Regions from separate parts of the Rhodovulum sp. BSW8 genome, predicted to be linked through region 2. Evidence: riboswitches for the same ligand, from Rfam matches in the RefSeq annotation. Region 2 holds a riboswitch; each other region holds the start of a gene.

Region 1 (10,206 bases), on a different contig from region 2:
AATCACTGGCACGCCGTCCGCTCGAAATACAGCGACGCCCTGATCCGGTCCTATCTTTCGGTACATCCGCAAGCGACGGTCCTGGCCCTGGGGGAGGGGCTCGAAACACAGTTCTGGCGGGTCGACAACGGGCAGGTCCGCTGGCTTTGCGTCGATCTTCCCGAAAGCATCGCGCTTCGCCGCCAGCTTCTGCCCGAGCATCCCAGAGTGCAGGAACTGGCGCTTTCGGCGCTCGACCCCGCCATATTCGATCATGTCGACGCCTCGCGCGGCCTGTTTGTCACCGCGGCCGGGCTTGTGATGTATTTCACCGCGGAAGACACCGCGGGGCTTCTGAGACGGATTGCGGACCACTTGTCCGGCATCGGGTCCGGCAACGGGTCCGGTATTCGGGCCGAGGTTTTCTTCGACACGATTCCGCCTTGGCTTTCGCGCCGCGCCCTGAAGGGGTGGAAGATCGACAAGGGCTATGTCGCCCCGCCGATGCCCTTCGGCCTGAGCCGGAAAGGGCTGGACGATCTGGCAGGACAGGTTCCCGGCCTGGAGATCATCGCGGCGTTGAGCTACAGCGATGCCTATCCCGAGCGTGCACGCCTGGTTGCGCTTCTGGCGAAACTGCCGGTGGCCCGGAATATGGCGCCGATGATGATTCACGGCCGTTTTTCCTGAAGCCGCCTGCAGGGCCGGTTCGTCTACCGCCGGTCTTCGCGAGGGCTACGTCCGAAGCGGCGGCGGTAGGCGTGGGTGAAATTCGCCGGGTCGGCATAGCCGCAGTGAAAAGCAATTTCGCCGATTTGCAGCGTGCTCATGCGCACCATCTCGCGCGCCTTGTCCAGACGCTTGGCGCGAACATGGTCGAACAAGCGTATGCCGAAGGCCTCCTTGAAACACCGGCGCAACGTCGTTTCGTTCGTTCCAAGGTCGTGGGCGAGCTTTGCCACGGACGCGATCGCGGCCGGGTCGGCGTCGATCAACGCTCTCGCGTCTCGCGCGATGCGCTGCGGATCGCGCCCGAGCGGGCCGAAGACCGGCTGGACGCCGGACAGATGCGCGGCAAGTTCCACAACGATTCCAAGCGCAAGGCTCTCGCGGTACAGATCGCCCAGCCCGCCGCGATAGGGCACCCTGTTCAGGCTTTGCAGCATTTCGCGCAGGGCGCAGGCCTTTGGCAATGTGCAATGCCACACCCCGGGGTCGAGAAAGGCCCGGATCGAGGTGAACCCTTCGGACAGGCCCTCCTGGTTCATGTCGAAAAAGGCCGGGGTGATCGTCAGTCCGGCCATCCGGATGCGCTGTCCATCCTGTTCGGAAAACCCGATCGGCGTCTCCTGGCCCAATCCGGCAAGCTGTGGGATGCCCGTCTGCGGATGGACATAGCGGCGGCCGTCGATGACGGTCTCCGAGGTTCCTTCCAGCAAGGCCGAGACCCGCAGACAGCGCGGCGACAGTGTCGTCATGTCGAACGAGGCCGAAAGCGCCAGATCGCAATCGATATACTGCACCCCGGGACGGACGGTCCGGCAGAGATACCGCCCCTGCGCCAGGTGGCACGGTCTTTGGACCGGCGGCCCGCCGCCTGTTCCTGAGAACGTGTAGGGGGTCCCGTCGCTGAGCATGTCCTCAAGAGAAATCGGCGCAGCGGGACCGTCATCTATGGCGACGTCCTTATAGGGAGACATGGGCGGAAGCGGGATGTTCAACGGACGGACCTGAGAATGATCAAGGGGATGCGGGGGGGCGGATCGCCCCTGCCGCATATAAGATTACTAAAACGGTCAGGAATTCAAACCCCGTCTGGCAGCATGTTGTCACAGGGGGGCGTTGTTGAGAGGTGGTTCGGGAAACCTGAACGGCTGGCCGCGTAACCAACGTCAATCAGCCTCTGCCAAACCCGGAGCGGTTCAAAGTCGTGAACCCGGCCTTCCCATCATCGAGGAAACCGCCAATCCGCGACCGTGCCGCCAACCGGCCCATCCGTTTCGCCAGATAAGCGCCGCGCGTCTCATAAGCCCCGGCACCGGAGCCCGGGGTCGTCGGAAGCGCCAAGCGCGTAACCCGGCCTGGCGCGGAATGATGCCGGAACCGATGCGGGCTTTACTCTCCCTCGAACCGAAAGATGGCCACGCTGCGCTCAAGCTCGTTTATGGCCAGCCTTCGGTTGATCGGGGCCTGTGCGCGCGAGGAACAGTTGTCCCGCTCGCACAAGAAGCAGTTCAGACCGATATCGACGGGCCGCATCCGGTCCAGGTCGATATCGTCCGCATAGACAAGGCGCGGCGCATAGGCGATGTCGCAGCCCAGCCCTATGGCCAACCGCGGAGCGGGTGCGGCATGGGTGCCGCCGGCGCGTGTGACGGTGCGCGCGATCGAGAAATAGCTTGTCCCTTCCGGCATCCGGATGACCTGGGTCTGGACCCGGCCAGGAGCTTCGAACGCGCCATGGATGTTCCAGAGCGAACAGGTGCCGCCGAAGCGGGAGAACGGAAAGCGCCCGGCGCTGAAGCGTTTCGAAACGTTGCCGGCCCGGTCGACCCGCACGAAGAAGAAGGGAATGCCGCGCGCGTCGGGGCGTTGCAGGGTCGACATCCGGTGGGCCGTCTGCTCATAGCTCGTGCCGAAGCGGTGGCTGAGCAGTTCCACGTCGTAGCGCTCGGACTCGCAGGCGGCGAGGAAACGGCGATAGGGCATCATGAGGGCGGCCGCGAAATAGTTGGCCAGGCTGACCCGCGCCAGCCGCCGCGCGTCTTCGCCGTCGAACCCGGCCCGGTCGATCGCGGCGTCGATCAGGTCCTGCTGTTCCACGCGGGCCAGAAGCACACCGATCTGAAAGCGCCGGCTCGGTTGCCCCAGCAGTTCTGACAGCAGCAATTCGCGGCGATGGGGATCGTAGCGGCGCAGGCTTCCCCCCATGGTGGCCGCGGGCAAGATTCGGATGCGGATGCCGTGATCGGCCAACCGCTCTGTCAGCGCGACCTGCGGCTCTGTCCGGCGCAGGTCCATGTCCTCTGCGGCGGCTTCGGCTGCCCGGTCGACCCGGTCGATATAGTTGCGCGTGGCATAGAACCAGTCGCGCACGATTTCGACCGGACGCGAGATCTGGCCAAGCACCTCGACCTTGTTCCGGTCGGTCAGCGGGTTCATCTCTGCCTGGGATCTCATCACTGCTTCGGCATGTTTGCCCTGCAGGCGGACAAGGGCGGCGGCCACCTTCGGAGCCGCTTGCAGAACGGCGTCGATTTCGGATCTGCCGATGCCCTCGGCCTCGAGCGCGGGATCCTTCAGGGCCGCGGCGAAATCCGCCGCAAGCTGAGCGTCGACGCTGGGAGCCAGTTCGGAAACATTCAGATCGTAGACCTCGGCCAGACGCATCAGGAGCCGCGCAGAAGCGGGGCGCTGATTGGATTCGATCAGGGTGATGTAGCTGGGCGAGACCCCCAGTTCAGCGGCCATCTGTGCCTGGCTCAGGCCCAGAGACGTCCGAAGGGCCTTGAGCCTCGGGCCGATGATCAGCTTCGCGCCGCGCTTTTCCATAGTGACAAACCTTACAAGACAAGCCGCAGATCACTGACACTACTGACACAGTGACCTGTTTTCACAAGAGTCAGCATGCACAAGGAACATGACATTACTAGAGTGACATAACAGATCTCAGACGGCCGCATGCTTCAGAGAAAGGCGAATCCGATGTCCCTCGACCACCACGTCCCATCCGAGTCCATGCCTCTGGTGCTGCGCGATGCGCCGGGCGCGGATCGCGTTCTGACGCCGGATGCCCTGGCCTTCGTGGCCGAGTTGCAGCGCCGCTTCGGGTTGAACCTGCATGCGCTGATGATCGCGCGTCAGCGCCGTCAGGATCGCTATGACAACGGTCGGTTGCCCGATTACCTCGAAGACACCAAGGAGATCCGGCAGGGAGTCTGGCAGGCCGCGCCGGTGCCCAAGGGACTGGCCGATCGCCGGGTCGAGATTACCGGCCCGGTCGACCGCAAGATGATGATCAACGCGCTGAATTCCGGCGCCAGGGTCTTCATGGCCGATTTCGAGGATGCGACGGCTCCGAGCTTTCCCAATATCGTCGCGGGTCATGCCAACATGCTGGATTATCGCGACGGCTCTCTGGCCCATGACGATCCCCGGACCGGAAAGTCCTACCGGGTGGGCGAAGACCCGGCGCTGCTGATCGTTCGGCCGCGCGGGCTGCATATGGACGAGGCCAATGTGCTGCTTGCCGGGCATCCGGTTTCGGCGGCGCTGTTCGACTTCGGGCTGACGCTGTTTCATTGCGGGCGCGCGCTGGCGGCCACCGGGCGGGGGCCCTTCTATTATCTGCCAAAGCTGGAAAGCCACCGCGAGGCGGCCTTCTGGAATTCGGTCTTCGAGTTTGCGCAGGTGCGTGTGGGCCTGCCGAAAGGCACGATCAAGGCAACCGTGCTGATCGAAACCCTGCCCGCCGCCTTCGAGATGGACGAGATCATCTGGGAGCTGCGCGACCATATCGCCGGTCTGAACTGCGGGCGCTGGGACTATATCTTCAGCTATATCAAGACGCTGCGCGCGCATGCCGACTATGTGCTGCCGGACCGCGCCGCGGTCACGATGGACGAGGCCTTCCTCGCCACCTATGCGGCCCGCCTCGTCAAGGTCTGCCATCGCCGCGGCATTCATGCCATGGGCGGCATGGCCGCACAAATCCCGGTCAAGGGCGACGCCGCTGCCAACGAGGCGGCCTTTGCCAAGGTGCGGGCGGACAAGCAGCGCGAGGTCCGGCTGGGCCATGACGGCACCTGGGTCGCGCATCCCGATCTGGTGCAGGTGGCGATGCAGGTCTTCGACGCCGAGATGCCGGGGCCGAACCAGATCCGCAAGCCGCGTCAGGAACACCGTATCGCGCCCGAGATGCTGCTGGTTCCGCACAAGGGCCAGATCACCGAAGCGGGCGTGCGCGCCAATGTCTCGGTCGCCATCGAATACCTGGCGCAATGGCTGTCGGGCCGGGGCGCGGTGCCGATCATGAACCTGATGGAAGATGCCGCGACCGCCGAGATCAGCCGCGCCCAGATCTGGCAATGGATCCGGCATGGCGCGCGCGTGGCGTTGACCGCAGGCGGGGACCGCAAGCTGGATGCCGACTGGTTGGGCGCTTTGGTGCAGCAAGAAATTGCCGCGATCCTCGACCGGCTGGGCCCGACCGGGTTTCACCGCGGCCACTATGCCTCGGCGGCGCGGCTTTTCCAGGACGCCGCGACCGCCGACACCCTGCCCGACTTCATCACCACCCCGGCTTATGCCGTTCTGAATGCGCTCGACTGATGGACCCGATCCGTATCCTCTCCCCGTTTGGCGGGCCCTTGCCCGAGGACTGCCCCTCCCCCGCCCCTGCCCCTGCCCCTGTCGCTGCGGCCCCGCTGCAACGCGCTCCCCGAAATCCGAACACCGATCACGTCGAAAGGAAGAATCATGACCAAGAGAAAGACCTATTCGGAGCTCCGTGCAGAGGTCCTGTCCCGCTACCCCTCCGGTCGTTCGTCGAGTGGGGTCTCGGTCGATGACATCGTGCAACTGAAGCTGCAAAACAGCTTCGACACCCATCTCGACATCGCTCGCGAGATGGCGACCGTGATGCGCGCGGACATGGCGGCCTATGACGCCGACCCCTCGAAATCGACCCAGTCTCTGGGTTGCTGGTCGGGCTTCCATGCCCAGCAGATGATCAAGTCGGTCAAGCGGCTGCGCGGGTCGGCCAAGGGCGTCTATGTCTATCTGTCGGGCTGGATGGTCGCGGGGCTGAGGAACCGTTGGGGCCACCTGCCCGACCAGTCGATGCATGAAAAGACCGCCGTCGCGGACCTGATCCAGGAGATCTATACCTCGCTGCGCCAGGCCGACGAGGTGGCGTTGAACGATCTGTTCAAGGATCTCAAGGCCGCGCGTGCCGCGGGCGATGCTGCCGCCGAAACGGCCGCGATCGAAGCCATCGACACTTTCGAATCCCATGTCGTGCCCATCATCGCCGACATCGATGCGGGCTTCGGCAACGAACACGCGACCTATCTGCTGGCCAAGGAACTGATCAAGGCGGGCGCCTGCTGCCTGCAGATCGAGAACCAGGTCTCCGACGCCAAGCAATGCGGCCACCAGGATGGCAAGGTCACGGTCCCGCGCGAGGATTTCATCGAGAAGCTGCGCGCCTGCCGTCTGGCCTTCGAGGAGCTTGGCGTCGACGATGGCGTGATCGTGGCCCGGACCGACAGCCTTGGCGCGGGCCTCACCCAGAAGGTGCCGGTCAGCCAGCAGCCGGGCGATCTGGCCGCCGACTATATCAAGTGGCTGAAGACCGAGCCGATCACCGAGGAGAACCCGATCCGCGAGGGCGAGCTGGCGCTTTTCCGCGATGGCGAATTCGTGCGCCCCGCGCGGCTGCCGAACGGGCTTTTCCCCTTCCAGGAGGGCACCGGCCGGGCGCGGGTGGTCGAGGATTGCATCGCCTCGCTGACCCAGGGCGGCGCCGATCTGTTGTGGATCGAGACCGACACCCCCAACGTGGACGAGATCGCCTCGATGGTGAACGAGATCCGTCAGGCCGTGCCGAATGCCAAGCTGACCTACAACAACTCGCCCTCCTTCAACTGGACCCTGAACCTGCGCAAGCAGGTCCGCGCGCAATGGCTGGCCGAGGGCACGATCTCCGAAGACAGCTATCCAAATGGCAACGAGCTGATGAAGCCCGACTATGACGAGACCGATCTGGGACGCGAGGCCGATGCCCGGCTGAAGGCCTTCCAGACCGACATCTCGACCCGGGCGGGGGTGTTCCACAACCTCATCACCCTGCCGACCTTCCACCTGACCGCGAAGTCCATGGACGAACTTTCCCGCGGCTATTTCGGCGAGGACAAGATGCTGGCCTATGTGGCGACCGTGCAGCGCGAAGAGATCCGGCGCGGCATCTCGGCGGTCAAGCACCAGCACGAGGTGGGGTCCGACCTTGGCGACACGTTCAAGGAAATGGTCGGCGGCGAGCGTGCCCTGAAGGCGGGCGGCTCGGCCAATACCATGAACCAGTTCGCGGCCGAATAGACCCGCGTTGAAACCCGGCGGCCGGGCCCCTGGGGTCCGGCCGAACGTGTTGTCGCAGAGACAGGTTTCCGTCGACACGGGGCAGCCCTTGCAACTACCATGGCGCCAGATGGTGTCCGCGTCTTTCACAGGCGCGGCTGAAAAGGGAATGCGGTAGCGGGGGCGACCCCAAGGCCGCGGCTGCCCCCGCAACTGTATGTGGCGAGCGGCTCCGGACATGCCACTGGGCGAGACGCCTGGGAAGGCCCGGAAGCGCAGAGACCCACGAGCCAGGAGACCTGCCATCTGCTTGGTGTTGACACGGGCGGGGTGCCCCGGAGGACACGGGCAAGGGACCGGGATGCGCCGCGCGCCGCCTGGGTTTCCGCACCCGGCCGCGGCCCCTCCCGCCCCGAGCGGAGAAGACGTGGGTGCGGAAAGACGAGCTTCAACGGACTGACGCCGAAGGCCGGCTGTTCCGAATTGCCTATGCAAGCCGGACCCGGGACGATCTGCGGCTGCCGGACCTTCAGGCCATCGCCGAGCAGGCGGCGGCGCGAAACCGGCAAAGCCGGATCACGGGGGTCCTGCTTTTCGGGCAGGGACAGGTCCTGCAATGGCTCGAAGGTCCGGCAGCGGCGGTCTGTGCCGTGATGGGGGCGATCCAGCGCGACCCGCGCCATCAGGGCGTGAGTGTTCTCAGTGCCGGCTGGATCGACGCGCGGCGTTTTCCCGACTGGTCCATGCAATTCCTGGATGCCGGGGAAAGGGCCGGCAGCGTGGTGCCGCTGGCCGTATCGCCGGACAGGGGGGCGGCCGCACGGGTCTTCGACGGCGCCGCGGTCCGGCACTGGGCCGACCGGGACCCCGAGGGGATCTGCACGGCGCAGGGTCTGGCGGCGCATCTGGCACGGTCGCCCGAAGAGAGCCTTCCGCCCATCCCGGAGCGGTTTCTGGGCTGTCCCCGCGCCCGCGCAGGCCTGGTGGACGAGGTCTGCCGGACTCTGGGGCAGGGCTGGATGGACAGTCGCTATTCCGGGTTCGAAGTCACGCTGGCGACCGTCCGGCTGAACCGGCTCATGCTGCTCGCGGGCCGACCGGCCGACCCACGCGAGGCGCGCGCCTCGGCCGTCGTTCTGGCGCCCGACCGGTGTTCGGAACTGACCGGCGCCCTCATGAAGACCGATCTTCTTCGGTCGGCGGGGTATTCGGTGCGCTTGATCGCCTGGGCGCGCGTGACGAGTCTCAGATCCAGCCTGAGGGGAACCGGCAATTGCCCCATCATCATTTATGGCGGACGGGTCGGGATCGACAGCCGGGACGCGAAACGGGCCGCCGCGATGGCGGACTGGCTGCGCGCGGACTATCCGGGGCGGACGATCCTGATTGGCGGCCGGTCGGCCGGCCCGCTGTCGGAATGGCCGGACCGGCTGGCCTTTCACTCTCAGGGCGGGCATCCGGTCGCGGGAAAGCCCATAGACTGGCCGGCGTTGTCGGCACTGGCCGCGGACCCGGTGGCCGCGCTGGCGCGCTGACCCGAATGCGGGACGGCGCGGCCCGCTTGGGACCGCGCCGCCGGTCTTTGGTCATTCGGCGGCAAGCGCCCCCTGCCGCACCCCTTTCGCGGCGGCGACAAGATTGGCAAGAGAGGCCCTGACCTCGGGCCAGGCGCGGGTCTTCAGACCGCAATCCGGGTTCACCCAAAGGCGCTCGGCCGGGATCGCCTTCGTGGCCTTCGCCAGCAGCGCGGTCATCTCCGCCTCGGACGGGATGCGAGGGCTGTGAATGTCCCAGATCCCCGGACCGATCTCGTTCGGGTAGTCGAAATCGCCGAAGACCTGCAGAAGCTCCATGTCGGACCGCGACGCCTCGATCGAGATCACGTCGGCATCCATCCGGGCGATATGCTCGATGATGTCGTTGAACTCGGAATAGCACATATGGGTGTGGATCTGGGTGTCGTTGCGCACCCCCGAGGCGGTCAGCCGGAAGGCGTCGATGGCCCAGGCCAGGTAACCGGCCCAGTCCGCACGGCGCAGCGGCAGCCCCTCGCGCAGGGCCGGTTCGTCGATCTGGATCGCGGGCAGCCCCGCCGCCTCAAGGTCGCAGACCTCGTCGCGGATCGCCAGGGCAATCTGGCGGCAGGTCCTCTCGCGCGGCTGGTCGTCGCGCACGAAGGACCATTGCAGGATCGTCACCGGCCCCGTCAACATGCCCTTCATCGGCCGTTTCGTCAGCGACTGGGCAAAGGCGGACCAGTCCACCGTCATCGGCGCGGGCCGCGACACGTCGCCATAGATCAACGGCGGCTTCACGCAGCGGCTGCCATAGCTCTGCACCCAGCCATGCCGGGTGAAGGCAAAGCCCGCCAGCAGTTCGCCGAAATACTCGACCATGTCATTTCGCTCGAATTCGCCATGCACCAGCATGTCGAGCCCCAGCCGTTCCTGTTCGGCGATGCAGGCGCGGGTCTCGTCCTTGAGGAACGCCTCGTAGGCCGCATCGTCGAGCTCGCCCTTGCGGTGCGCGGCCCGGGCCTTGCGGACCTCTGCCGTCTGCGGGAAGGACCCGATCGTGGTCGTCGGGAAGGCCGGCAACCGCAGCTTTTCGTCCTGCACCGCGCGGCGTTCGGCATAGGTCCCCCGGCGTTCGAGATCTGCCGGTGTCACCGTATCCAGCCGCGCCGAGACCGCCACGTCATGGATCCGCGCCGAGGCCCGGCGCGCGGCCAACGCCTTGTCCGAAGCCGCCATCTGCCGGGCCACGGCCGAACGCCCCTCGCCCAAAGCGCGGGCCAGGGTCCGGACCTCGCCCAGCTTCTGCACCGCGAAGGCCAGCCAGCTTGCCAGCTCATCGTCGATCTCGTCCTCCTGTCCCAGGTCGACCGGCACATGCAGCAGCGAGCAGGAGGGGGCAACCTCGATCCGGTCCGGCCCCAAAGCCGCCAAAGCAGGCTTCGCCAGCGCCAGCTTGGCCGACAGATCCGCGCGCCACACGTTGCGCCCGTCGATCAGGCCCAGCGACAGGACCTTGCCCGCCGCCAGCGGCAGGACATCGGCCAGCTGCCCGGGCGCGCGGGCCAGGTCCAGATGCACGCCCGCGACCGGCAGGCGCAGCGCAAGCGCCGCATTGTCGCCGAGCGCCCCGAAA
Region 2 (10,206 bases):
GTTCGGCCGCGATGGCATCGGGCGCCATCATCGCCTGCCCGTTCAGGGACAGCCCGTCGGGGCGCACCTCGATCAGTCTTGGCGGCCCCTGCCAGTCGCCCGCCCCGCCGCCCCTGGCCGCGACGATCCCGATCCCCGCCTCGGGGCCGAAGCGGGCGGCGATCATGAAGAAGACGAGCAGCAGGAAAACCACGTCGATCATCGGCGTGAGGCTCGGGCGCCGCGTCGGCCGGGGCGTGTCGAAACTGAACATCACCCCGCCTCCGTGGCCAGAAAAAGCCGGGTCGCGAGGTCTTCCATGTCGGCGCGGGCGCTGTCGGCCACGGATTCGAACCAGCTGAGCGAAACCGCCGCCGGGATCGCCACCGCCATGCCGGCGGCCGTGGTCAGAAGCGCCTCCCAGATGCCGCCCGCCAGATCGGCCGGGTCGGCCGCCGAGCCCGCCGATTGCAGCGCCTGAAAGGCGTCGATCATGCCCAGAACGGTGCCCAGAAGCCCCAGCAGCGGCGCGATCACCGCGATCAGTTCCAGCGCGCGCAGCCCCGAACGCGCCTCGACCAAGAGCCGCCGGGCGACGCGGGTGGTCTCTTCGCGGGCCTTCGCCTCGGGCAGGCCCCGCGCCAGCGCCCCGATGGCCGCGCCCACCAGCCGGGCGCGCAGACCGACCCGACCCGAGACCGCCTCGGCCGCCGCCTCGCGCGCACCCTCCTGCCAGAGCCGCACGGCGCGTTCGGCCCGGGCGCCCGCGAAGGCCCCCATCCGCGCGAGGCCCCAGAGCTTCCAGAGGATCAGGCTGAGCGTCGCGACCGACAGGGCCGCGATGGCCCACATCGCCGCGCCGCCGGTGTGAAGGAAGGACAGGATCGGGTCGATCATGCGGCGGGCTCCTCGGCCGGGCAGGTATCGGGGGTCATCGCACCACCTCGAGCGGCTGGAAGACCGGGCCGTCGGGGGTGTCGGCAAGATAGGCGCGCAGCCCGAAGACCTCGGCCAGATTGGCCTCGCTGAGCACCGCGCGGGGCGGGCCGTCGGCCACCAGACGGCCGCGATGCATCAGCAGAAGCCGGGTGCAGAACCGGACCGCCAGCCCCAGATCGTGGAGCGAGATCATCACGAGGCGGCCTTCGGCGGCGAGCCCTGCAAACAGCGCCATGGTGGTGAACTGATGCGCCGGGTCGAGCCCGGCAATGGGTTCGTCAGCCATCAGCACCGGCGCCTCCTGCGCCAGCGCCCGGGCGATCAGCACCCGCGCCTGTTCGCCGCCCGACAGCTCGGTCGCGCGCCGCGTGGCGAACCCGGTCAGGTCGAGGCGGGCCATCGCGGCACCGACGGCGGCGCGGTCGGCGGGTCCGGGACGCTGGCCCGGTCCCAGATGCGGCGTGCGGCCAAGCCCGACCAGGGTCTCGACGCTGACCGGCCAGGCGATCTCGCGGGTTTGCGGCAACCAGGCGGCGGCGCGGGCACGCTCGGACGCGGGAAGGCACGCAAGGCTCGATGTGCCCTTGTGCGGCACGAGGCCGAGGGTTGCGCGCATCAGGGTGGTCTTGCCTGCGCCATTGGGACCGACAAGGCCAACGCAGTCGCCGGGGGACAGCGTCGCGGTGACATCGTCGACCACCGGACAGCGCCCGCGCCGGACGGTCAGATGCGAAAGCTCAATCCCGGTCATGCGCCCGCCTCCACCCGGGTCCGGTAGATCAGCCGGATGAACAGCGGCGCGCCGATCAGTGCCGTGACGACGCCCAGCTTGAGGTCGCGGTCGGGCAGCACCAGCCGCACGCCGATATCGGCCGCCAGCAAAAGCGCCGCCCCGCCAAGCGCCGAGGCCGCCAGCAGCCGCCCGGGCCGCGCGCCCACCAGCGGGCGCAGAAGATGCGGCACGATCAGACCGACAAAGCCGATGGCGCCCGCGACCGCCACGCCCGCGCCCACCGAGGCCGCGACGCCCAGGACCAGCGCAAGGCGCAGCCGTCCAAGCCGGATGCCCAGCGCCGCCGCCGCATCCTCGCCCAGCGTCAGCGCATCGAGCCCGCGGCCGAGCCCCGCCAGCATCAGCCAGCCCAGAAGCGTCAGCGGCAGCGCCAGCCAGACATGGGTGAAGGACCGGTCGGCGAGCGAGCCCATCAGCCAGAACACGATATCGGCCGTGGCGTAAGGATTGGGCGAGAGGTTCAGCACCAGCTGCGTCAGCGCGCCCGCCAGCGCCGAAAGGGCGATGCCCGCGAGGATCAGCGTGAAGGCGCCCCCGCGCGGCCCGGCCAGCAGCAGCAGCAGCGAGACGGCGATCAGCGCGCCTGTCAGCGCCGAAGCGGGAAGCGCCAGCACATGCGCCGAGGCAAGCCCCGTCTGCAGCGCCAGCACCGCGCCCAGCGCGGCGCTCGACGAGACGCCGATCAGAGCGGGCTCGGCCAGCGGGTTGCGCATGTAGCCCTGAAGCGCCGCGCCCGAGAGCCCGAGGCTCGCGCCCACCAGCACGGCCAGGATCGCGCGCGGCAGCCGGATCTCGCGCATGACCAGAACCGCCGCCTCGCCGCGCCCGGCCAGCAGCGCCGAGAGGCTGTCCCTGACCGACAGTCCCGCGGGGCCGATCAGCAGCGACAGCGCGAAAAGGGCCGCGACCAGCAGCGCAAGCGCCCAGAAGAGCCCCTGCCCCCTCATGCGCGCGCTCCGTCTCGGTCGGCCGGTCTTGTATCCGGATCGTCCATCGCCCTGCCTTCCCTGCCCTTGCGGGCGGTCCGGGGCACGGTGGCATCGCGCCAGCCCCCCGGACGGTGATCTTTCTCACCGCTGCGGGCTGGCCGCTCCGGGGCGCGCCCCGCGCCCGGAAAGGGTGATCGTCGCTCCGGCAGGTCTCCTGGCTTGCGGGTCGTCGCTTGGCTGGCCTTCCCGGGCGCCGGGCCCAGTGGCATCTGTCAGCCGCGCTCTCCGCCTACAGTTGCGGGGGCAGCCGCGGAATTGCCCTTGCGGGGGCGCACCGCGTTCCCTTTTCTCCGGCCTTGCGGACCGGAACCGAAGTCGCTCCTGCCTAGCCGATCGGCGGGCATTGTCAAAGCCCTTTGCGGGCGGCTCAGCCCTCTCCGGCCAGCCCCTTCAGGATCGGGCAGTCGGGGCGCTGATCGCCCGCGCAGGCCGAAACCAGCTCGGCCAGGGTGGCGCGCATCGCCTGCAATTCGGCGATCTTGGCGTCGATCTGCGCCAGATGGACGCGGGCGATCTGTTTCACATCGGCGCTGGCGCGGTCCTTGTCGGTGTAAAGCGCCAGAAGCGCCCGGCATTCCTCGATGGAAAACCCAAGCGACCGCGCCCGGCCCAGAAAGGTCAGGTTGTGCAAATCGGTTTCCGAGAAATGCCGGTAGCCATTGGCGCCCCGAGCGGGGCGGATCAGGCCGATCTCCTCGTAATAGCGGATGGTCTTGGCCGGCAGCCCGGTCGCCTTCGAGATGTCGCCGATATTCATGACCGGGCCTCCAGGGGTCCGAGTCCGCGCAGCCGCAGGGCGTTCGACAGCACGAAGAGGCTTGAACAGGCCATGGCCCCCGCCGCCAGCATCGGCGACAGAAGAAGGCCGTTCAGCGGATAGAGCACGCCTGCCGCGACCGGAATGAGGGCCACGTTATAGGCGAAGGCCCAGAACAGGTTCTGACGGATATTGGCCAGCGTCCGGCGGCTGACATGGAGCGCGTTGACGACGCCCTGCGGGTCGCCCGACATCAGCACCACATCGCCCGCCTCGATGGCGACATCGGTGCCGGTGCCGATGGCGAGCCCCACATCGGCCGCCGCCAGCGCGGGCGCATCATTCAGCCCGTCGCCGACGAAGGCGACAGGGCCGTCGGCGCGCAGCCCCTCCAGCGCCTCGACCTTGCCGCCGGGCAGGACGCCCGCCACGACATGGCCGATGCCAAGCTCGGCCGCGACGGCGCGCGCGGTCGGCTCGGTATCGCCGGTGATCAGCGCCGTCCGGACACCCATGCGGTGCAGTCCCGCGATGGCCGCGCGCGCCGAGGGCTTGATCGGGTCGGCCAGCGCCAGCACCCCCGCCGCGCGCCCGCCGAGGGCCACGAAGACCGGGGTTGCGCCGGTCGCGGCCAGCGCCGCGGCCTCGGCCGCGAGGGGTCCAAGCGCGATGCCCTCGCGCGCCATCAGCCGTTCGGCGCCCACCAGCACCGCGCGGCCCCCGATCCGCCCCCGGACGCCGAAGCCGGGCAGCGCCTCGACGCCTTCGGCCTCGGGATGATCGGGGGCGGCGGCGAGGATGGCGCGGGCCAGCGGATGTTCCGACCGGGCCTCGAGCGCGGCGGCCGCGGCCAGAACCTCGCCGCGATCAAAGCCCTCGGCCAGCCGCGCCCCGGTCAGTTCGGGGCGGCCCTCGGTCAGCGTGCCGGTCTTGTCGAAGGCAACCGTCGCAACGCCCGACAGGCTTTGCAGCGCATCGCCCTTGCGGAACAGCACCCCCATCTCGGCGGCGCGGCCGGTACCGACCATCACCGAGGTCGGCGTGGCCAGCCCCATGGCGCAGGGACAGGCCACGATCAGAACCGAGACGCCCGCGACCAGTGCAAGCCCCAGCGCCGGGTCGGGCCCGACGATCAGCCAGACAGCCACGGTCAGCGCGGCGGCGGCCAGGACGGCGGGCACGAAGATGCCGGTGATCCGGTCGGCCAGCGCCTGCACCGGCAGCTTGGCGCCCTGCGCCGTCTCGACCATCGCCACGATCTGGGCCAGCGCGGTATCGCGGCCGACCCGGGTGGCGCGAAACCGCAGCGCGGAGGCGCCATTGACGGTGCCGCCGGTGACCGCGTCACCGGGCGCCTTGTCGGCGGGCATCGGCTCGCCGGTCAGCATCGATTCGTCGACCGGCCCCTGCCCCGCGACGATCTCGCCATCGGTGGGGATGCGCTCGCCGGGGCGGACCTCGATCAGATCGCCGGGGGCAAGCAGCTCGACGGGCCGGTCCTCGAGACCCGTTTCAGTGACGACCCGGGCGCTGCGGGGTTGCAGGCCCATCAGATGCCGGATCGCCTCGCCGGTGCGGCCCCGGGCGCGGGCCTCGAGGGTGCGGCCGATCAGGATCAGGGTGACGATGACCGCGGCGGCCTCGAAATAGACATGGGCCGTGCCGGCGGGCAGCAGGCCGGGCGCGAAGGTCGCGAGGGTCGAGTACCCCCAGGCGGCGCCGGTGCCGAGCGCGACCAGCGCGTTCATGTCGGGCGCGCCCTTCAGCAGGAGCGGCACGCCCTTGAGAAAGAAGGACCGGCCCGGACCGGCGAGGATCGCGGTGGTCAGCAGGAACGAGACGACGCGCAGCCCGGTTTCCGAGACAATCCCGGCCAGCGCCTCGCGGGCACCAGGGATCACGTGACCGCCCATTTCCAGAAGCACCACGGGCAGCGCCAGCAGGCCCGCGATCCAGGCCCGGCGGGCCAGCGCGCGGGCCTCGGCAGCCTGGGCCGCGCCGGGTTCGGGCCGCGCCTCGGCGGTCAGCGGGGTCGCCGGATAGCCAGCCTCTGTGACCGCGCGGGCCAGCGCACGGGCATCGGCCAGGCCCTCGGCGGCGGTCACGCGGGCCTGACCGGTCGCGAGGTTCATCGCAGCCGACAGAACCCCGGGCTGGGCCAGCAGAGTACGCTCGATCCGGCCGGTGCAGGAGGCGCAGGTCGCGCCCTCGACGTTGAGCGCGATTTCGGTCCGGGCGACGCCGAAGCCCGCCCCCTCGACCGCGCCGATGAGCGGCGCAGGCGGTCCGGAATGCTCGACCTCGGCGGTGCCGGTGGCGAGATTCACCCGGGCCGCACCGACCTCAGGCAGGTCGGTCAGGGCGCGCTCGACCCGCCGCACACAGCCCGCGCAATGCAGCCCTTCGAGCTTCAGCCTGGTGGTGGTGATCGCGGTCATGACAGCCTCCGTGCAGCGTCCGTCGGATTGGATGCCCCTCAGATAGGACCTCCAGTCGCTGGAAGGTCAAGGGCACTGCCGCGTTTTGTCAGGGAAACCGACTGCCTGGAGGTTCGCGCGAATTTTCTGCGAAAATTCGGGGCCGGAAACCGGCCTATCACGGCAGGAACGCGCCCTGGCGGCCCACTATGTAGCCGTGGATGCGCCGGCCGGCCGCACTGAGGGCGGTATCGCTGCGATGGACCAGGAACCACTGCCGCACCAGCGGCAGCGCGGGGGCATCCAGCTCGACCAGCCGCCCGGCGGCCAGTTCCTCGACCACCGTGTGACGCGAGATCAGCGCGATCCCGAGCCCCGCCATCACCGCCTGCTTGATGGTCTCGTTGCTTTCCAGCTCGACGACCCGTTGCGGACGCCCCTTGCCCAGCCGCTCGATGAACCGCTCCATCAGCACGCGGGTTCCCGACTCGATCTCGCGCGCGAGGAAGGTCTCGGCCAGCACCCGTTCGGCCGCGATCCGCTCCTGCCCGGCCAGCGGATGATCGGGCGGCGCGATCAGCACATGGGGATGCGGCCCCAGCACTGTCGCATGCACCTCGGGCACCCGGGGCGGCCGCCCCATGATCGCGATATCGACGCTTGCCGCCTGCAGCGCCGTCACCACCATCTCGCGCGAGCCCACACGCAGGATCACGTCGATTTCGGCAAAGGCGCGGTGCAGCTCGGCCACCAGGCGCGGCGCGAAATACTTGGCGGTGGCGACCACGCCCAGCGTCACCATCCCCTCCATCCCCTCGTTGAGCGCGCGCACATGATCGACGCAGGCCTCGAGCGCGGTCTCGATCGCGCGCGCGCCCACCAGAACCGCCTCGCCCTGGCGCGTGAGTCGCGCCACGCCCTGGGGACCGCGATCGACCAGGCGGGCGCCGAAATTCTCTTCGAGCTGGCGCAGCTGGGTATGGACGGCCGGGGTCGTCAGGTGGATCGACTCGGCCGCCGCCGTCAGCGTTCCGTGCTCGGCCACGGCGCGCAAAGCCCTGAGTTGCTTGAAGGTTACCGCTTCGGGCCGGAGTGTCGACATGAGGTTTTCAAAAAAATCTAACGCAGGTTCCGTGTTTTTAAATTCTCCCCCATGCCGTCATCCTTTAGCAACCGGTATCGACAACGCGTCGCCAGATTCGGGAGAAATTTATGCAACGAGAGAATCCGATCCGGGATTTGCAGCATATCCCCGCCGCGCTTCAGCCGATCCTGAACGCGCTCTGCGAGGTCGGCATCGACCTGTCGCGGGTGATCCAGCGCGGACCGCTGGGCGGCGCGCTGGGGGCCGCGGTCGGCGAGAACCTGGGCGGCGATACCCAGAAGGCGCTGGACCTGATGGCCGACGACGCCTTCTGCGAACGTCTCAAGTCCGCCAATGTCCGCTTCTATGCCTCGGAAGAGCAGGACGTCGTGGCCGAGCTTGACCCGGCCGGCGCCTATGCCGTCGCCATCGACCCGCTCGACGGATCCTCGAACATCGACGTCAACGTCTCGATCGGCACGATCTTCTCGATCTTCGAGGCGGCCGCGACCGGCGATGCCAGCGTGCTGCGCCCGGCCAGCGAACAGATCGGCGCGGGCTACATCATCTACGGGCCGCAGACGATGCTGGTCTGCACCTTCGGCAAGGGCACCCAAGAATACCTGCTCGATCCCGACAGCAAGCAGTTCGTGCTGGTGGCCGAGGCGGTGATGGTGCCCGACACCTCGCGCGAATTCGCCATCAACGCGTCGAACTACCGGCACTGGTCGCGGCCGATCCGGGCCTATATCGACGACTGCCTCGCCGGTGAGGAAGGCCCGCGCGCCTCGAACTTCAACATGCGCTGGGTCGCCTCGCTGGTGGCCGAGACCCACCGCATCCTGACCCGGGGCGGCGTCTTCCTGTACCCCGGCGATGCCCGCAAGGGCTACGAGCGCGGCCGTCTGCGGATGGTCTATGAATGCGCGCCCATCGCCTTCGTGATCCAGCAGGCCGGAGGCCTTGCCACCGACGCGCAGGATCCGATCCTCGGCAAGACCGCCGAAAGCCTGCATGCGCGCACGCCCTTCGTCTTCGGTTCGACCGACAAGGTCAGCCGCATCGCCGCCTATCACGACCTGCCGGACGAAGAGGTCAACGCCCTGTTCGGCAATCGCGGCCTGTTCCGCGTCTGAGTTCCTGGAGGATTGTCATGAGCAAGAAGCATCCGATCATTTCTGTCACCGGCTCCTCCGGGGCTGGCACCTCGACGGTCAAGCACACCTTCGACCAGATCTTCCGCCGCGAGGGCGTGAACGCGGTCTCGATCGAGGGCGACGCCTTCCACCGGTTCAACCGCAAGGACATGAAGTCCGAACTCGACCGCCAGTATGCCGGCGGCAATGTCGGCTTCAGCCATTTCAGCTTCGAAGCGAACGAGCTGAAGGAGCTGGAAAAGGTCTTCAGCCAGTATGGCGAGACCGGCACCGGTCGCACCCGCCACTATGTGCACGATGCCGACGAGGCCGAGAAATACGGCGTGCCCCCCGGCGAGTTCACCGAGTGGGCGCCGTTCGAGGACGGGTCGGACCTGCTGTTCTATGAAGGTCTGCACGGCTCGGTCGTCAATGACGATGTGAACATCGCCCGCCATGCCGACCTCAAGATCGGGGTGGTGCCGGTCATCAACCTCGAATGGATCCAGAAGATCCACCGCGACAAGGAAAAGCGCGGCTATACGACGGAGGCGATCACCGATGTGATCCTGCGCCGGATGTATGCCTATGTGCATTGCATCTGCCCGCAATTCACCGAAACCGACATCAACTTCCAGCGCGTGCCCGTGGTCGATACCTCGAACCCCTTCGTCGCCCGCTGGATCCCGACCCCCGACGAAAGCCTCGTCGTGATCCGGTTCCGCAACCCGCGCGGGATCGACTTTTCCTACCTGGTCTCGATGATCCACGGGTCCTGGATGAGCCGCGCCAACTCGATCGTGATCCCGGGCGGCAAGCTCGACCTCGCGATGCAGCTTATCCTGACGCCGATGATCAATCGCCTCGTCTCCGAATCGAAACGCGCCTGAGGAGGGTTCACATGAACGCGCCCACCAAGATCGACACCAGCGCCGAAGCGCTGATGGCCACCGCCATCCGGGTCCTGACCATGGATGCGGTCCAAGCCGCCAATTCGGGCCATCCGGGCATGCCGATGGGCATGGCCGATGTGGCCGCGGTGCTGTTCAACCGGTTCATGCAGATCGACCCGTCCTGCCCGAAATGGCCCGACCGCGACCGCTTCGTGCTGTCGGCGGGGCACGGGTCCATGCTGGTCTATTCGATCAACCACATGCTGGGCTATGCCGACATGGACATGGACCAGATCCGCAGCTTCCGGCAATGGGGCGCCCGCACGGCCGGTCACCCGGAATACGGCCATGCCGACGGGATCGAGACCACGACCGGCCCGCTGGGACAGGGCATCACCACCGCGGTCGGCATGGCGCTGGCCGAACGGATGCACAATGCCCGTTTCGGCGACGATCTGGTCGATCACTACACCTATGTCATCGCGGGCGACGGCTGCCTGATGGAGGGCATCAGCCACGAGGCCATCGACATGGCCGGGCACTGGCAGCTGGGCCGGATGATCGTGCTGTGGGACGACAACAAGATCACCATCGACGGCTCGACCGAACTGTCGACCTCGGTCGACCAGAAGGCCCGTTTCGCCGCCGCCGGCTGGCATGTGCAGGAGGTCGACGGCCATGACCGCGAGGCGGTCGCCGCCGCCATCGAGGCCGCGAAGAAGGACCCCCGCCCCTCGCTGATCGACTGCAAGACCGTGATCGGCCAGGGCGCGCCCAACAAGGCCGGCAGCCACAAGGTCCATGGCGCGCCGCTGGGTGCCGAGGAAATCGCCGCGAGCCGCACGGCGCTGGGCTGGGCCCATGAGGCCTTTACCCTGCCGAAAGAGGTCTATGCCGCCTGGCAGGCGGTCGCCGCGCGCGGCCGCGAGGCCCGCGAGGGCTGGGAGGCGCGTCTGCTCTGTGCCGAGCATGGCGGCGCCTTCGAGAAATCGCTGGCCGGGCCCGACAAGGCCGCCATGGCCGAGGCGATCACCGCCTACAAGCAACAGCTTTCGGCCGACGCGCCCAAGGTCGCGACCCGGAAGGCCTCGGAAATGGCGCTGGCCGTGGTCAATGCCACCCTGCCCAACGCCATCGGCGGCTCGGCCGACCTGACCGGCTCGAACCTGACCCTGACCAAGGGCATGTCGCCGGTGTCGAAAGACAATTACGGCGGCAA
Region 3 (10,206 bases), on a different contig from region 2:
GCACCTCGGTTCCCTCAAGAACCGTCTGGCGCAAACGGATGTAATAGATGGTCTTGATGCCCGTCTTCCAGGCGCGGATCTGGGCGCGGTTGATGTCGCGGGTCGTTGACTCGGCCGGAAAGAACAGCGTCATCGACAGGCCCTGATCGACATGCTCGGTCGCGGCGGCATAGGTGTCGATGATCGCTTCGGGGCCGATCTCGTAGGCGTCCCGGTAGAACTCCAGATTATCGTTCGTCATGAACGGCGCGGGATAGTAGACGCGGCCGATCTTGCCCTCCTTGCGGATCTCGATCCTGGAGGCGATCGGGTGGATCGAGGAGGTCGAGTTGTTGATGTAGCTGATCGACCCGGTGGGCGGCACGGCCTGCAGGTTGCGGTTGTAAAGCCCGTCCCGGATGACGGCGTCGCGCAGCGCCGCCCACTGGCTGCGGCTCGGCAGATCGACCCCGAACCGGACGAAAAGATCGCGCACGGTTTCCGTCTCGGGCAACCAGTCCCGGGTCACGTATTTTTCGAAGAAGGTCCCGTCCGCGTATTTCGAGAGGTCGAAGCCCGCGAAGCTTTTCCCCTTTTCGCGCGCGAGGGCATTCGACGCGCGCAGGGCATGATAGGCAATGGCCGCGAAATAGCTGCGGGTGAAATCGATGCCCTCGGGGCTGCCGTAATGGATCCGCTCACGGGCCAGGAAACCGTGAAGGTTCATCTGGCCCAGCCCCACCGCATGGGCCTCGTCATTCCCCCGCCGGATCGAGGGCACGCTGTCGATGGCCGACATCTCCGAAACCGCCGTCAGCGCCCGGATCGCGGTTTCCACCGTTTCCCCGAGATCCGGCCCGTCCATGGCGGCCGCGATGTTCAGGCTGCCGAGGTTGCAGGAGATGTCGGTCCCGAGATGCCGGTAGCTCAGGTCATCGTCGAATTCGGAGGCCTCGTTCACCTGAAGGATCTCGGAACAGAGGTTCGACATGGCGATCCGCCCCGCCACCGGGTTCGCACGGTTCACCGTGTCCTCGAACATGATGTAGGGGTATCCGCTCTCGAACTGGATCTCGGCCAGCGTCTGGAAGAAGTCGCGCGCGTTGATCTTGCTTTTGCGGATCCGCTTGTCGTCGACCATCTCGTCGTATTTCTCGGTCACCGACACTTCCGAGAAGGGCATGCCGTAAACCCGCTCCACGTCATGGGGCGAAAACAGGTACATGTCCTCGTCCCGCTTGGCGAGATCGAAGGTAACGTCCGGGATCACGACGCCAAGCGACAGGGTCTTGATGCGGATCTTTTCGTCGGCATTCTCGCGTTTGGTATCAAGAAAGCGCAGGATGTCGGGATGGTGCGCGTTCAGATAGACAGCGCCCGCCCCCTGCCGCGCCCCCAGCTGATTGGCATAGGAAAACGAGTCTTCCAGCAGTTTCATCACCGGGATCACACCCGAGGACTGGTTTTCGATCCCCTTGATAGGGGCGCCATGCTCGCGGATGTTGGTCAGCATCAGCGCAACGCCGCCGCCGCGCTTGCTGAGCTGCAGCGAGGAATTGATGGCCCGGCCGATGGACTCCATGTTGTCCTCGACCCTCAGCAGGAAACACGAGATCAACTCGCCCCGGCTTTTCTTTCCGGCGTTCAGAAAGGTGGGGGTGGCGGGCTGGAAGCGGCCCGAGATCATCTCGTCCATCAGCCGCATGGCCAGGGCTTCGTCGCCCCGCGCCAGCGCGAGAGCCACCATCACCACGCGGTCTTCATAGCGTTCCAGATAGCGCTGCCCGTCGCGGGTCTTCAGGGTGTAGGAGGTATAGTATTTGAAGGCCCCGAGGAACGTGGAAAAGCGGAATTTCCTCGCATAGGCCGCATCCCAGATCCGCCGCTGGAAATTCCGGGAATACTGGTCGAGAACCTCGGCCTCGTAATAGCCTTCATCGACCAGATATCCGAGCTTTTCGTCAAGGCTGTGAAAGAACACGGTGTTCTGGTTGACATGCTGCAGAAAATACTGCCGCGCGGCCATGCGTTCGGCGTCGAAGCGGATGCGTCCGTCTTCGTCGAAGAGGTTCAGCATCGCGTTCAGCGCATGGTAATCAAGCGCCGACGCGTCTTTCAGGCCGTGATCGAGCATTTCGGTCTCCAGAACTCTGCAAGCCCAGCACGGACGCGGGCGATGTCGGCTTCGGTTCCGGCCAGTTCGAACCGGTAAAGCACCGGAACGGCGCATTTGCGGGCGATGACCTCGCCTGCGGCGGCGAAGAGCGTGCCGAAATTGCGGTTTCCACTGGCGATGACGCCCCGCAGAGCGCTGCGGGGGACGGGATCGTTGAGAAAGCGGATCACCTGCCTGGGCACAGCGCCACGGCCCGCGCCGTCGGCATAGGTCGGGCAGATCAGCACGAAGGCGTCGGCCGGGCTGGGCATTGGATCCTCGGGGTCGATCGGAATGCGCGCCGCCGGCAGACCCAGAGCCTGCACGAAGCGCGCGGTATTGCCAGACCCGGAGGAATAGTAGACGAGCCCGCCCATCGCCGTCAGGCCAGCCGACCGATCAGGTCCGGACGGAACCCCGCCCAGTGATCCTCGCCCGCAATCACCACCGGCACCTGCCGGTAACCCAGCCCGGTCACATGGCTCAGCGCCGCGTCATCTTCGGTCAGGTCGATCACTTCATAGCTCAGCCCGCGCGCCTCAAGCGCGCGTGTCGTGGCCGTGCATTGCACGCAGGCCGGTCTGGAATAGACGGTGATAGTCATGTCTCGCCCCATATGTCTGCCGTTTCCTGTCGGACCTTGGGACACGAGAGCCATGGCGACGGGGCGGCCCGCCGCGAATCGCACACGCACCCCGAGGCCCTCCGCCTGTGGTTGTCGCCGTCCGTCATGGCAGGTCTCCTGGCTTGCGGGTCGACACTTGGCTGGCCTTCCCGGACCCCGATCCCCTGATGGATTGGCCCAGTGGCGTCGTCAGCTTCGCTCGCCGCTCACAGTTGCGGGGGCAGCGCCGGATTTGACCCATACGGGCCTGCACCGGCTTCCCTCTTTCGTCCCCGGGTCGCCCCGGGAAACCATGACTGGATCACCATCTCTCGATCCCCTTCGGATGTCAATATCTGGTGTTCCAGATCCTCAGATTTACGACCTGTTGGGTGCAGGGCCGAAAGGGCTGGCGCCGGCACGTGGACCCGTTTCTTTGGTGGAAGGTCTCCCAATCGCCTGAAAAACCTCCGTCCGGTCTCGCGCAGCGATCCTGAAGCTTCCGCTTCGACCCAATGGCGCGCGTCCCGGCCCGGGGATCGGCCTTGTTCGCGAATGCGATGGCCGAAGTCGTTTTCCGGCCATCGGCTGCCGCCCTCTGCGATTAGAATCGTTCCGCAAGGTGCCGCCGGTGACGGCGGAGAATTGGGAAGCCGGTGCAGAACCGGCGCTGCCCCCGCAACGGTAACGGATGGGCAGGCACGGCGAAGGCCACTGGGAAAGCCTCCCCGGGAAGGCGCCGCGCCCGGCTGAAAGGCCACTCCGAAGCCCGGAAACCAGCCTTGCGCGAGACGCAAGCCGCGGGCGGCGGCGCAGGCGCTTGACGGGCTGTGGCGGTATGCCGGGGCCCGGACGGTTTGCGCTCCGCTCGCTTCGGAAACCGCCGCGAAACATGCGGCAAGGGGCAGACCATGAAGCACGACCTCTCGCATTTGTTGGCCGCACAGAAACCGGGACAGGCGCTGGACCGTCCGTTTTATACCGATCAAGGCGTTTTCGAGGCCGATCTCCAGACGATCTGGTATCGCGAGTGGCTGTTCGCCATTCCGAGCTGCGAGCTGGAAAAGCCCGGCTCCTACGTCACCCACAAGGTCGGCGCCTATCGCGTGATCCTCGTGCGCGGCGCCGATGGCGCGATCCGCGCGTTCCACAATTCCTGCCGCCATCGCGGCTCGATCATCTGCAAGGCGGCCCGGGGCAACGTCCCGAAGCTTGTCTGCCCCTATCACCAATGGACCTACGAACTGGACGGGCGGCTGCTTTGGGCGCGGGACATGGGCGCCGAATTCGACGCCTCGGCGCACGGCCTGAAACCGGTTCACTGCCGTGAACTGGCGGGGCTTGTCTATATCTGCCTGGCCGAGGAGGCGCCCGATTTCGACGCCTTCGCCGATCAGGTCCGTCCCTACCTCGAGGTGCATGACCTGACGACGGCGAAGGTCGCCCACGAATCCACCATCATCGAGAATGGCAACTGGAAGCTCGTCTGGGAGAACAACCGCGAGTGCTATCATTGCAGCGGCAACCACCCCTCCCTGTGCCGCACCTATCCCGAGGACCCCCGCATCACCGGCACCGACGGCGATGCCCTGCCCGAACCCGTCAGGGCGCATGTCGCGCGCTGCGAGGACGCGGGCATTCCGGCACGGCTTCGCCTGGCAGGAAGCGGGCAGTTCAGGGTCGCGCGGATGCCGCTGCTGCCCGGTGCCGAAAGCTACACGATGGACGGCAAGGTGGCCGTGACCCGCCCGCTTGGACGGTTGCCGTTCCGGGATGCCGGGACCTTGCTTCTGTTCCACTATCCGACGACCTGGAACCATTTCCTGTCGGACCATTCCATCGTCTTCCGCGTGACACCGGTCTCGGCACGGGAAACCGAAGTCACGACCAAGTGGCTGGTACACAGGGACGCGGTCGAGGGGCGCGACTATGACCTCACGCGCCTGACCGAAGTCTGGATCGCCACCAACGACGAGGACCGGCGGGTGGTCGAGGACAACCAGCTGGGCATCGACTCGCCGGCCTATGTGCCGGGGCCCTATTCGGCGGTGCAGGAATCGGGCGTGATCCAGTTCGTCGACTGGTATTGCCGGACCCTCGCCGAAAGGACCGGGGCGCCGTCCCGGATCGCGGCGGAGTGAGCGGGATGACCGATCTCTCCGGCCCGCAGGCCCGCTCGATCTGGTCCGATGACGAGATGCTGGAATGCGTCTCGGTCATCCCCGAGGTGCCGAACACGGCCACCTTCACCTTCCAGGCGCCCTCCGGCGCGCTTTTCGACTATCTGCCGGGGCAGTTCCTGACGCTCGAGATCCCGGTTCCGGGCGGGACCGTGCACCGCACCTACACGATCTCGTCCTCGCCCTCGCGGCCGCGGTCGGTCTCGGTCACGGTCAAGGCGCAGGCGGCAAGCCTCGGCACCCGATGGATGCTCGATGAGCTGCGGCCGGGCATGCGCCTGAAGGCGTTCGGCCCGGCGGGCGTGTTCAGCCACCTGAACCATCCGGCGGCGAAGTACCTCTTCATCTCGGCGGGCTCGGGCATCACGCCGGCCATGTCGATGACCACCTTCATGTTCGATCTGGGCACGGTGCCCGACATCGTCTTCGTGAACTGCGCCCGCAGCCCGTCCGGGATCATCTTTCGCGAACGGCTGGAGCACATGGCGTCGCGGGTTCCCGGCATCGACCTGAAATGGGTCGTGGAACGGCCCGATCCGTTCCGGCCATGGACCGGGTATCGGGGCGTGTTCAACCAGCTGATGCTGGGCCTGATGGCGCCGGACTACCTGGACCGCGAGGTGTTCTGCTGCGGCCCCGAGCCGTTCATGCAGACGGTGCGCGACGCGCTTCAGGGCCTTGGATACGACATGGACCGCTATCATCAGGAAAGCTTCCAGGCGCCGGCCGCGACCGCCGACGAGGTGCCGGACCTCGACGACGTGGTCCCCAGCGAGGATGCAGAAGTCGAACTGACCTTCGCCCGGTCCGGCGTCACCGCGCGCGCGTCCGAAACCGACACCATCCTGGCCGCCGCGCGGGGCGCCGGGCTGAACATTCCTTCGGGCTGCACCTTCGGCGTCTGCGGCACATGCAAGATCAGAAAGCTCTCGGGCGAGGTGCATATGGTGCATAACGGCGGCATCTCCGAGGACGACATCGCCGCCGGCTACGTGCTTGCCTGCTGTTCCCACCCGATCGGAAAGGTCGCGGTCGATGTATGATGGCGAAAGCCGCGCAGATCCGGGTCAGGCCCCCTCGAAATAGCGGATCGCCTTCACGACGAGGTCGCCAAGGCTCGACGCGCCGAGCTTCGACTTCAGGATCAGGCTGACATTCGAAACCGTCTTGTAGCTGATGCAGGCCCGCGATGCGATTTCACGATAAGAAAGACCCTCTGCGATCAGACCAAGGATTTCTTCCTCGCGCCCCGTCAAATGAACCCGTGCGCCGCCGCCCGTCACTTCCATCAGTGCAATCTTGCGGGCGAAATGCGCGCCCACATGGTGACGACCGGCCGCAACCTCCTCGAAGGCGAAGCAGATATCCCGCGGCGGCGAATCCTTGTTGATGATCCCGTGCGCACCGGAATTCAGCGCGCGGCGGGCAAGGACGGCGCTGGTATGCATGGTGAAGACGAGGATCGGCAGCCGACGGTCGGCGCGCCTCAGCCGTTCGATCAGCTTCAGGCCGGCGGTCTTTCCCTCACCCAGCGTCAGGTCCACGACCACCAGGCCCGGCCGCTCGCTGCGCCACAGACGCCACCCCTCAAGCGCGGTGGCGGCACAGAGGATCTCGCAGGGCATCCGGCCGCGCACGATCCGGCCCCAGCCTTCGGCCACCACCGGGTGATCGTCGACGATCAGCACTTTCAGGTCCTGGCGGGCAGGCGGCATGTCCTGTGCGAGGCTCATGATACGGGCATCCTCAATTCGGTGACGGTCCATCCTTCAAGCCGCGCGGGGGGCAGATATTCCGCACCAAGAGCCAGCGCGCGATCCCGCATTCCGGCGATGCCGAGCCCGGGGTCGGGGCTTGCCTCCCGCAACCCTGTCCCATTGTCGGCGACCCGTGCGGTCAGGGCGCGCTTTTCACGCCAAAGACCGATCTCGACCCTGGAGGGCTGGCCATGGCGGAGACTGTTCAGGACGCTTTCGCGCACGAAGCGATAGATCGAAAGCTCGGCCATTTCGTCGGCGCGGGCCTCCGGATCGGCGGACAGCACGAATTCGGTGCCGGGGGCGGTGTCGTTGAAGCCCGCCGCCAGATCCGCCAGCAGATCGAAAAGGGTCGCCTCGCCCGCAATCATCGGCCTGAGATCGTTGATCGCGGCCCGCGCGCTTTTCTGGACCGCGGCGGTATGGCGCATGACGGCACCGACCGCATCGCGCAGCGGCGCGGCGAAAGCCTCTGGCACTGCGCCAAGGTGATGTTCGACCTCGCCAGCGGCCGCGTTCAGGGCAAAAAGCTCGGGGCCCATCTCGTCATGCAGGTCCGAGGCGATCCGGGCACGCTCGGCCTCCGCCATGGTCATGAGCCGGCTTTGAAGCAGGGCGTTCTCGCGCCGCTCTGTCTGCAGGTGGCTGGCCAGGGCGTTCACGCCTTCGGCCAGCGCCGCAAGCTCGGACAAGGGTCCTTCGGGGGCGCGCAACTCCAGCCGGCCCGCGCGCATTTCTCCGATAGCGACCAGCACCGCCTCCAATTGCCGCAGCACGAACCGGGTCAGCCCGACGCTGAGCAGGCCCATGCCAAATCCGGTGCAGGCGAGGATGGGCAGAAGGATGCGGAAATCCTCCCAGACCTCGGCGATCTCGTCCGATGGGTCGGTCGTGACCGTCAACGCCCCCAGCACGTTCGGATAGCGGGCGACCAGGAAGCGGTCGCTGTGACCGGGGGGGCGCATCAGCGCCGCAAACCAGCGCGGAGCGGTTCCGTCGGAGGCCCGGCTTCCTTCGGTCCGGACGGCCGCCTGGCCCGAGATCTCCTCGAACGTGGCGGCGACGTGGCGGCGGGCGTCGATCTCTTCGGCCAGCTCGCGCGCCTGATCGACCGGATCCCCGCCCCCATAGCCCGACGGCAATCGCAGGACCGCCGCCGCGCGGGCCAGTTCGAAGGCCGAGCCGGTTTCCTCGCGGACAGCCTGGCGCGCATTCAAGATCAGGGCCCCGGCCACACCGACGCAAAGCGCGGCCGCCGCGAGGATGGACACAGCGGGCACGAGCCGCCCGATCGGCACTTGCCGCCTTGACGCCACTTGGGCAGGCGCGTCCGTGCCGGATGCGCCTGTCATCTGCGCAGATGCTCAAGAGCTTCGGTCAGCGCCTCCTCGTGGGGCAGGCCACGGTCGCGAAGAACCCGGTATCGCTGAACCAGCGGCCCGATGCTGGCGCGCCTGTCCTTTTCACCGGCGCCCGCTGCCAGACGAAGAAGAAGGGAAGGCAGGTCGGTGCGCGGCGCCTCGTGCCACACTTGCACCACACGGTTCGCGATCATGCGCGGGCTCTCGCGATACCGCGCCGCGACAGCTGGAAAGCTGGCGGCAACGCGACCGGGATCGCTGCCCGTGACGCGGGCCAGAAACGCCGCAGGGTCCTCGGCGTCGCCTGCCGCGAGCCACAATCCCGGGGCCTCCGTCACGCCGGACCCGGCATCCCTTGACGGTGAGGCGAGGGTTCCGCCCCCGTCCTCCTCTTCCTTGCAGCCCGCCAGCCCGAGCGAAAGCGTTAAAGCCAAGGACAGCGCCCGGCCGCCGCGGCTCAGGCAAGAGCGTTGCATTGGTCCTCCCGTGCCGAAAGCAGATTCGTTCCCGGCCTTCGTTCCCGGGAACGGTAGGGCCTTCGCTGGGAATGGGGCAAGCTCAACGGCTTAAGCACAAGGTCTAGGTTGTCAGACCTTGGTCTGTATCGCGTCGGCCGAAGGGCGTGAATCCGGGGAAAATGTCCCGTGGAGTTTTGGGAAAACCACCCAAAGACAAGGCCCGTGGACTGGTGCTCAAATCTCTCTGCAGCCGGTGCGGCAGGAGGAGGCCGCCCCGGAAAAGACAGCGGCAGAGGATGCCCGATAACCGTCCGAAATAAGCAAGCGGCAACGTCAGAGCATTGCCGCGAGAGGGAGGAAAACCATGATCTGCATCAATCGATGCCAGGGACGCACGTCAGGTCTGGCCATTGCCGCGGTGCTGGGCACGACCCTGCTGGCGGCCGCCCCGGCCAGGGCGAATGAAAAGCTCGTGGAGCTTGCCAAGGATCCCGCGAACTGGGTGATGACCGGGCGCGACTACAGCGAACAGAACTATTCGGAGATGACCGACATCAACAAGGACACGGTGGCGCGCCTGCGCCCGGCCTGGTCCTTCTCGACCGGTGTGCTGCACGGGCACGAAGGCACGCCGCTGGTGATCGGCGACCGTATGTACGTGCATTCGCCCTATCCCAACACGGTCTTCGCGCTGGACCTGAACGAACCGGGGCGGATCGTCTGGCAGAACAAGCCCAAGCAGGACCCGACCGCGCGAACCGTCGCCTGCTGCGACGTGGTCAATCGCGGGCTGGCCTACTGGCCCGGCGACGACGAGGTCGGGCCGCTGATCTTCCGCACTCAGCTTGACGGCCATATCGCCGCGCTCGATGCCGAGACCGGCGAGACCCGCTGGGTGATGGAAAACGCCGATATCGCGGTCGGCGCCACCCTGACCATCGCGCCCTATGTCATCAAGGACATGGTGCTGGTGGGATCGTCGGGGGCCGAGCTGGGCGTGCGCGGCTATGTGACCGCCTATGACGTCAAGACCGGCGAGAGCCGCTGGCGCGCCTATGCCACCGGCCCGGACGAGGACATCCTTCTGGCCGAGGATTTCAACGCCCCGAACCCCCATTACGGGCAATGGAACCTCGGCACCGAGACCTGGGAGGGCGACGCCTGGAAGATCGGCGGCGGCACCAACTGGGGCTGGTACGCCTACGACCCGGACGAGGAGCTTTTCTATTACGGCTCGGGCAACCCGGCGCCCTGGAACGAGACCATGCGCCCGGGCGACAACAAGTGGACGATGGCGATCTGGGGCCGCGACGCCGATACGGGGCTGGCGAAATTCGCCTATCAGAAGACGCCCCATGACGAATGGGACTACGCGGGCGTCAACGTGATGATGCTGTCCGAACAGCCGGACAAGGAGGGCAACATGCGCAAGCTGCTGACCCATCCGGACCGCAACGGCATCGTCTACACGCTGGACCGCACCAATGGCGACCTGATCTCGGCCGACAAGATGGACGACACCGTGAACTGGGTGCGCGAGGTGCAGCTCGATACCGGCCTGCCGGTGCGCGATCCCGAATTCGGCACGCGGATGGATCACAATGCCCGCGACATCTGCCCCTCGGCCATGGGCTATCACAACCAGGGCCATGACAGCTACGACCCGGAACGCAAGCTCTTCATGCTGGGGATCAACCATATCTGCATGGACT

Evidence for each region. Region 2 has a riboswitch for cobalamin ahead of DSD19_RS02195 (iron ABC transporter permease). Riboswitches for the same ligand answer to the same signal wherever they lie in the genome.
Region 1: it holds a riboswitch for cobalamin, as region 2 does, so the genes downstream of both, DSD19_RS06935 (BLUF domain-containing protein) here and DSD19_RS02195 (iron ABC transporter permease) in region 2, are expected to answer to the same signal.
Region 3: it holds a riboswitch for cobalamin, as region 2 does, so the genes downstream of both, nrdH (glutaredoxin-like protein NrdH) here and DSD19_RS02195 (iron ABC transporter permease) in region 2, are expected to answer to the same signal.

The regions. Positions count from the first base shown of each region.
Region 1 covers NZ_QNVX01000009.1:34,416-44,621, reverse strand. The annotation lists gene DSD19_RS06960 (class I SAM-dependent methyltransferase) at 1-669, shown strand, start outside; gene DSD19_RS06955 (AraC family transcriptional regulator) at 693-1,457, opposite strand; gene DSD19_RS06950 (short-chain fatty acyl-CoA regulator family protein) at 2,095-3,531, opposite strand; gene aceB (malate synthase A) at 3,685-5,310, shown strand; gene DSD19_RS06940 (isocitrate lyase) at 5,458-7,077, shown strand; cobalamin riboswitch at 7,171-7,378, shown strand; gene DSD19_RS06935 (BLUF domain-containing protein) at 7,488-8,591, shown strand; gene metE (5-methyltetrahydropteroyltriglutamate--homocysteine S-methyltransferase) at 8,643-10,206, opposite strand, start outside.
Region 2 covers NZ_QNVX01000004.1:186,877-197,082, reverse strand. The annotation lists gene DSD19_RS02210 (biopolymer transporter ExbD) at 1-253, opposite strand, end outside; gene DSD19_RS02205 (MotA/TolQ/ExbB proton channel family protein) at 253-876, opposite strand; gene DSD19_RS02200 (ABC transporter ATP-binding protein) at 911-1,669, opposite strand; gene DSD19_RS02195 (iron ABC transporter permease) at 1,666-2,658, opposite strand; cobalamin riboswitch at 2,827-3,029, opposite strand; gene cueR (Cu(I)-responsive transcriptional regulator) at 3,068-3,457, opposite strand; gene DSD19_RS02185 (heavy metal translocating P-type ATPase) at 3,454-5,895, opposite strand; gene DSD19_RS02180 (LysR family transcriptional regulator) at 6,053-6,976, opposite strand; gene DSD19_RS02175 (class 1 fructose-bisphosphatase) at 7,087-8,094, shown strand; gene DSD19_RS02170 (phosphoribulokinase) at 8,112-8,984, shown strand; gene tkt (transketolase) at 8,996-10,206, shown strand, end outside.
Region 3 covers NZ_QNVX01000009.1:13,116-23,321, reverse strand. The annotation lists gene nrdE (class 1b ribonucleoside-diphosphate reductase subunit alpha) at 1-2,113, opposite strand, end outside; gene nrdI (class Ib ribonucleoside-diphosphate reductase assembly flavoprotein NrdI) at 2,095-2,511, opposite strand; gene nrdH (glutaredoxin-like protein NrdH) at 2,517-2,738, opposite strand; cobalamin riboswitch at 2,849-3,069, opposite strand; cobalamin riboswitch at 3,342-3,538, shown strand; gene DSD19_RS06860 (aromatic ring-hydroxylating dioxygenase subunit alpha) at 3,650-4,879, shown strand; gene DSD19_RS06855 (hybrid-cluster NAD(P)-dependent oxidoreductase) at 4,885-5,961, shown strand; gene DSD19_RS06850 (response regulator transcription factor) at 5,986-6,606, opposite strand; gene DSD19_RS06845 (LapD/MoxY N-terminal periplasmic domain-containing protein) at 6,648-7,955, opposite strand; gene DSD19_RS06840 (hypothetical protein) at 8,024-8,512, opposite strand; gene DSD19_RS06835 (methanol/ethanol family PQQ-dependent dehydrogenase) at 8,859-10,206, shown strand, end outside.